DNA from 2 places in the Anoxybacillus sp. FSL W8-0104 genome. Region 2 is predicted to be linked to the other one. Evidence: a T-box and tRNA genes for the amino acid it is inferred to sense, from the RefSeq annotation. Region 2 holds a T-box; the other holds one or more tRNA genes.
What was found. A T-box is a leader RNA that pairs with one kind of tRNA and senses whether it is charged. The one in region 2 lies ahead of serS (serine--tRNA ligase), so its partner is inferred to be a tRNA-Ser.

Region 1: it encodes a tRNA-Ser, which carries the amino acid that the T-box ahead of serS (serine--tRNA ligase) is inferred to sense. The anticodon was not compared.

What each region holds. Positions count from the first base shown of each region.
Region 1 covers NZ_JBBOQU010000001.1:428,243-431,628, forward strand. The annotation lists tRNA gene NST18_RS02365 (tRNA-Lys) at 1-25, shown strand, start outside; tRNA gene NST18_RS02370 (tRNA-Leu) at 30-110, shown strand; tRNA gene NST18_RS02375 (tRNA-Gly) at 115-189, shown strand; tRNA gene NST18_RS02380 (tRNA-Leu) at 199-283, shown strand; tRNA gene NST18_RS02385 (tRNA-Arg) at 292-368, shown strand; tRNA gene NST18_RS02390 (tRNA-Pro) at 389-465, shown strand; tRNA gene NST18_RS02395 (tRNA-Ala) at 473-548, shown strand; tRNA gene NST18_RS02400 (tRNA-Met) at 561-634, shown strand; tRNA gene NST18_RS02405 (tRNA-Ile) at 643-719, shown strand; tRNA gene NST18_RS02410 (tRNA-Ser) at 733-825, shown strand; tRNA gene NST18_RS02415 (tRNA-Thr) at 854-926, shown strand; tRNA gene NST18_RS02420 (tRNA-His) at 935-1,010, shown strand; tRNA gene NST18_RS02425 (tRNA-Gly) at 1,187-1,257, shown strand; tRNA gene NST18_RS02430 (tRNA-Ile) at 1,263-1,336, shown strand; tRNA gene NST18_RS02435 (tRNA-Asn) at 1,356-1,430, shown strand; tRNA gene NST18_RS02440 (tRNA-Ser) at 1,434-1,525, shown strand; tRNA gene NST18_RS02445 (tRNA-Glu) at 1,537-1,608, shown strand; gene NST18_RS02450 (cation diffusion facilitator family transporter) at 1,668-2,594, opposite strand; gene glgB (1,4-alpha-glucan branching enzyme) at 2,869-3,386, shown strand, end outside.
Region 2 covers NZ_JBBOQU010000001.1:19,609-22,994, reverse strand. The annotation lists gene NST18_RS00100 (deoxynucleoside kinase) at 1-381, shown strand, start outside; tRNA gene NST18_RS00095 (tRNA-Ser) at 513-605, opposite strand; gene serS (serine--tRNA ligase) at 688-1,962, opposite strand; T-box leader at 2,015-2,230, opposite strand; gene pdxT (pyridoxal 5'-phosphate synthase glutaminase subunit PdxT) at 2,287-2,865, opposite strand; gene pdxS (pyridoxal 5'-phosphate synthase lyase subunit PdxS) at 2,884-3,386, opposite strand, start outside.

The sequences.
Region 1 (3,386 bases), 410 kb from region 2:
GGTTCGAGTCCTCCATGGCTCACCATGATGCGGGTGTGGCGGAATTGGCAGACGCACCAGACTTAGGATCTGGCGCCTCTGGCGTGGGGGTTCAAGTCCCTCCACCCGCATAATGCGGAAGTAGTTCAGTGGTAGAACACCACCTTGCCAAGGTGGGGGTCGCGGGTTCGAGTCCCGTCTTCCGCTCCAATATGCCATGCCGGGGTGGCGGAATTGGCAGACGCACAGGACTTAAAATCCTGCGGTAGGTGACACCGTGCCGGTTCGAGTCCGGCTCTCGGCACTTCATATGCGCCCGTAGCTCAATTGGATAGAGCATCTGACTACGGATCAGAAGGTTAGGGGTTCGAATCCTCTCGGGCGCGCCATGTTTATATCATTATGAGGACGGGAAGTAGCTCAGCTTGGTAGAGCACATGGTTTGGGACCATGGGGTCGCAGGTTCGAATCCTGTCTTCCCGACCATTTTCAAGGGGTCTTAGCTCAGCTGGGAGAGCGCCTGCTTTGCACGCAGGAGGTCATCGGTTCGATCCCGATAGGCTCCACCATATATTTATAATGGCGGCGTAGCTCAGCTGGCTAGAGCGTACGGTTCATACCCGTAAGGTCGGGGGTTCGATTCCCTCCGCCGCTACTAGCTTAGGACCTTTAGCTCAGCTGGTTAGAGCAGACGGCTCATAACCGTCCGGTCGTAGGTTCGAGTCCTACAAGGTCCACCATGTTATATTATACGGAGGAGTACCCAAGTCTGGCTGAAGGGGTCGGTCTTGAAAACCGAGAGGCGTCGAAAGGCGCGCGGGGGTTCGAATCCCTCCTCCTCCGCCATATACAGTTTCATATCGCTTTATATTATGCCGGCTTAGCTCAATTGGTAGAGCAACTGACTTGTAATCAGTAGGTTGCGGGTTCAAGTCCTGCAGCCGGCATCATTGTGGCGGCTATGGCGAAGTGGTTAACGCACCAGATTGTGGCTCTGGCATTCGTGGGTTCGATTCCCACTAGTCGCCCCATAACATTTGCAAATTCAAATATGCGGGTGTAGTTTAGTGGTAAAACCTCAGCCACGAGCGACGCTTCGTCGAGTAAACCACGAGTTGCCTCGACGCATCCATCATCTTTGAATATGCTAGTAGAGGAAGAGGCATGACTGAGCGTGATGAGTGTTGCTTATTATAAAATTCGACGTGCGGGTGTAGTTTAGTGGTAAAACCTCAGCCTTCCAAGCTGATGTCGTGGGTTCGATTCCCATCACCCGCTTACATGGGCCTATAGCTCAGCTGGTTAGAGCGCACGCCTGATAAGCGTGAGGTCGGTGGTTCAAGTCCACTTAGGCCCATTATAATCTTTATTTTCGTTCCGCAGTAGCTCAGTGGTAGAGCACTCGGCTGTTAACCGAGCGGTCGTAGGTTCGAATCCTACCTGCGGAGCCATTTGGAGAAGTACCCAAGTGGCTGAAGGGGACGGTTTGCTAAACCGTTAGGTCGCGTTTTGCGGCGCGCGGGTTCAAATCCCGCCTTCTCCGCCATTGCCACATATGGCCCGTTGGTCAAGTGGTTAAGACACCGCCCTTTCACGGCGGTAACACGGGTTCGAATCCCGTACGGGTCACTAGAAAAAGGGACATCTCATAATTGATATGGGATGTCCTTTTTACATTTTGCTCAAATTTATTTTTTGTCTAAAAATTGTTTCCCGTATTCACCATGTGGGTGAATAGATGGATGTTCGACTTGAACTGTGACATGTGAGAGATTATATCGTTCTTTTAACATTTCATTAATGGCTAAAACGATGCGAAATGGTTCGATATGTTCGTTAATGAGAACGTGTGTAGTAAGGGAATAATGATCAGTCGAAATGGCCCAAATATGCAATTCATGCACATCTTCTACTCCTTCGATAGAAAGAATATCAGAACGAATGCGTTCGATATCAAATTGATGTGGAACAGCGTCCATCAGAATAAAGTACGACTCACGGACAATTTTTGCCCCACCTATAAAAATAATTGCCCCAATGACTATGCTGATCAGTGGATCGAAAATATATAGTTTTGTAAAGTAAATCAAAATTGCTGAAATGATGACACCAATGGAACTGAGCAAATCGCCAATGAAATGCCATAAAGCGCTTTTTACATTTAAATTTTCTTCTTCTTTCATGCTCCGGCTTAAAACGATTGTTAACACAAGATTAACGATAAATCCGATTGTTGCGATCGTTAACATGAAGGAAAATTGAATGGATTCGGGATGAATGAAACGACGGATTCCTTCGACAAAAATCCCCACCGCAATAACGACAAGTGCAAGCCCATTCAAAAATGAGGCGATAATTTCAAACCGTAAATAACCAAATGTAAATTTTTTATTTGGCGGACGAGAAGCTAAATAAAGAGCAATCATACTTAACCCTAATGCAATCACATCGGACGCCATGTGTGCTGAGTCTGACAATAAAGCAAGGGAATTTGATAAAATGCCCCCTATGACTTCCACAATCGTGAAAAAAGCGGTTAATAATAATGTCGTCCAAAGTGCTTTTTTTGATGTTGTCTGCACTTTTATATGTGGCAAATGATGAAAATCGTACATATAAACACCCCTTTATTATTTATAATAAATATAAAAAAATATAAAAAATAATTACTATAAAATATTATATATAATTATCATTTGATAATCAAACGACAATTTTATGGACGTTCGTATTGATTTTTCATTTCGCCACATTTAGCATGTGATTTGTTGAACATTGTCGAGAAATATCTTAATTTTCTTACAGGAATTTTACATGGCGTAGTGTAATATATCAGTACGGAGTGATTTTGTATCCCTTTAGGAAAGGAAGGATGAACATTTGCTAACGATGAGTCCAACCGATTTGCAGTTGCATTTATTTCACGAAGGAACGTTTTATGAAAGCTATCATTTATTCGGTGCACATCTTGTGAAACGAGACGGGAGAACGGAAACGCGTTTTTGTGTATGGGCCCCACATGCCAAAAAAGTTCGGCTTGTTGGGACATTTAACGATTGGAACGGAGAGGAGCATGAATTAACAAAAATAAACGATCAAGGAGTATGGATGATTGTTGTTCCAGAAAATTTAGAAGGATATTTATATAAATACGAAATTATAACAAAAGATGGACGCACTCTTCTTAAAGCAGATCCATATGCTTTTTATGCTGAAGAACGCCCCCATACAGCCTCTATTGTATATCAGTTGGATGGATACAAATGGAACGATCAAGCGTGGCAAAGAAAAAAGAAGCGAAAGCCTATTTATGAGCAACCGATGTTTATTTATGAAGTTCATTTCGGAACGTGGAAAAAGAAAGAAGATGGGCAATGTTATACATATGCGGAGATGGCAGATGAGTT
Region 2 (3,386 bases):
ACAGGTATTTTTGCAAAGATGCATTTCGAAAAAGGAACGATGTCGAAAGTTGACTACGAGACGTATACGAGTTTATTTGAAGCAATGGTCATGACTCCGTATTTCCCTCATCCTGATCTGCTTATTTACTTAGAAGGAAGTTTTGAGGAAATTATTAAACGCATTCGTGAGCGCGGTCGTCCAATGGAACAGCAGACACCAACCGAATATTGGAAAGAAATGTATGAAAGATATGAGAGATGGATCAATAGCTTTAACGCTTGTCCTGTTTTGCGTATTAACATTAATGAATATGACATTATTCGCGATGCCGAATCGATCGAGCCGATCGTTGCAAAAATTGGATACATGATTGAACAGTATCGCAAGTTAAAAAAATAAGGATGTTCCCAGTTGTTTTTGGGACATCCTTTCATTTTTTCACATAAAACAAAAATTCGTTACGATATGTAACGAATTATCCGATAAACAATCTCCATTTTATGCGCTGTGGTTTATGGATATTCGAATAATGGCGGAGGAGGAGGGATTCGAACCCCCGCGCGCCTTTCGACGCCTCTCGGTTTTCAAGACCGACCCCTTCAGCCAGACTTGGGTACTCCTCCGTATCGACATGTATTAAATTATCATAACCATCACGACATGTCAACACTTTTTATAAAGAAAAGGGGGGCAAACTTTCTCCCCCTATGAAATAACTTCTTTTCCTCCCATGTATGGTCGAAGTACTTCTGGAATAACTACCGTTCCATCTTCCTGTTGGTAATTTTCTAAAATCGCTGCAACAGTTCGTCCGATGGCTAAACCAGATCCGTTTAGCGTATGCACATGTTCTGGCTTCGCCTTTGGATCACGACGGAAACGAATATTTGCGCGGCGAGCTTGAAACGCTTCAAAATTGCTGCAAGAAGAAATTTCACGGTATGTGCCGTAGCTTGGTAACCATACTTCAATGTCATATTTTTTTGCTGCAGTAAAACCTAAATCAGCTGTACACATGCTCATTACACGATATGGCAGACCTAATAGTTGTAAAACACGCTCTGCATCATTCGTTAACTTTTCAAGTTCTTCATAAGAATCTTCTGGTTTTACAAATTTCACAAGCTCTACCTTATTGAACTGATGTTGACGAATTAATCCGCGTGTATCTCTTCCTGCTGATCCCGCTTCCGAACGGAAACATGCACTATATGCAACATATTTAATCGGCAAATCATCTGCTGATAAAATTTCATCGCGATGTAAGTTTGTCACAGGAACTTCTGCTGTTGGAATTAAAAAGTAGTCTTCACTTTCAATACGAAACGCATCTTCTTCAAACTTTGGAAGTTGCCCCGTTCCCGTCATGCTTGTCCGATTAACGATGTATGGCGGGAGAACTTCTTCATATCCATGTTGTTCAACATGTAAATCTAACATAAAGTTAATTAACGCACGTTCTAAGCGCGCTCCAAGACCTTTATAAAACACAAATCGGCTTCCTGTCACCTTTGCTGCTCGTTCAAAATCTAAAATACCAAGTTGATCAGCAATTTCCCAATGTGGTTTCGGTTCAAAAGAAAATGAACGTGGTTCACCCCATTTGCGAATTTCCACATTGTCGTCTTCTGATTCACCAATCGGAACAGATTCATGTGGAATGTTTGGAATGGATAAAAGCAATGTTTCAAGCTGTTGTTCTACTTCGCGCAATTCATCATCAAGTACTTTAATTCGATCACCAACCTGGCGCATTTCAGCAATGAGATGATCCGCGTCTTTTTTCTCGCGTTTTAATAAAGCAATTTGTTGTGACACATCATTGCGCTTATTTTTTAATTCCTCCGCTTGTGCAATCAACTCACGACGACGGCGATCGAGCTGCTCGAATCGTTCAAAATCAGTTAAGTCTTCACCACGATGTTGAAGTTTTTGTTTTACTTCTTCAAAATTGGCACGTAAAAATCGTAAGTCTAACATCGCAATTCCTCCTTTACATTTGTTTAGTAAATAAAAAACTCCCGTCCCAGAAGAAAGGGACGAGAGTATTCCCGCGTTGCCACCCTAGTTGAAGACATATGTCTTCCACTCGAGAAATATAACGGTTCTCACCGGAAATGCTTACTAACTGGACGTGTTCAGCATTTCGCTCCAGGATGGATTCACAAGTCATTCCTGCCGATTCACACCAACCATCGGCTCTCTGAAAGGAAGAGGGCTTGCTACTAGTTCCTGTCATCGCTTTTTCTTCATATCATTTTCTTGGAAATAATGTACTATAAGTTTAAACAAAATGCAACCCGTTTATTCTTTTGTCTCTTTCACCATGTTGATAAAGTATTGCGTCATACGATGGTCGTCTGTTAATTCTGGATGAAACGAACATCCTAAAAATTGTCCTTGTCTTGCCGCGACAATGCGATCCTCATATGTCGCAAGCACATCAACATCGGCTCCTACAGATACAATGTGCGGAGCTCGAATAAATACACCAATAAAGTCATCCGCGACTCCTTTAATAGATAAAGATGCTTCAAAGCTTTCACGCTGGCGACCGAACGAGTTGCGTTCAACCGTAATATCCATTAAACCGAGATGCGGCTCATCGTAACCAACAATTTTTTTCGCTAAAATGATTAAGCCTGCACACGTTCCAAACATCGGCTTCCCTTCGCCTGCGAATTGCTTCAGCGGTTCAATAAAGCCGTATTTATCCATCAAACGACGCATCGTCGTACTTTCCCCACCTGGAATGATAAGACCATCAATCTGTGTCAATTGCTCGACCTTTTTAATCACTACCGCTTCTGCACCACACGCTTCAATCGACCGTACATGTTCACGTACGGCCCCTTGCAATCCTAATACTCCTATTTTCACCATATTCATTGCTCCTTTACATTACCATCCGCGTTCTTGCATCCGTTGTTCAGGAAGCAACGAAGAAATATCAATCCCTTTCATCGCTCCACCTAATCCTTTTGATAAGTGGGCAATTAATTCGTAATCTTCATAATGAGTTGTCGCCTCTACGATAGCACGTGCATATTTTTCAGGGTTTTCTGATTTGAAAATACCAGAACCAACAAATACACCATCAGCACCTAAATGCATCATTAATGCTGCATCCGCTGGTGTCGCAACACCACCTGCTGCAAAGTTAACGACAGGAAGACGACCAAGACGTTTAATTTCTAACAACACTTCAAACGGTGCACCTAAATTTTTCGCTTCCGTCATTAATTCATCTTCACTCATGCTGACGACTTTACGCACTTGCGCGTTTACTTTACGCATATGGCGAACAGCTTCAACAATATTTCCTGTGCCCGGTTCACCTTTTGTACGAAGCATCGATGCTCCTTCAGCGATACGACGAGCTGCTTCACCTAAATCACGGCAGC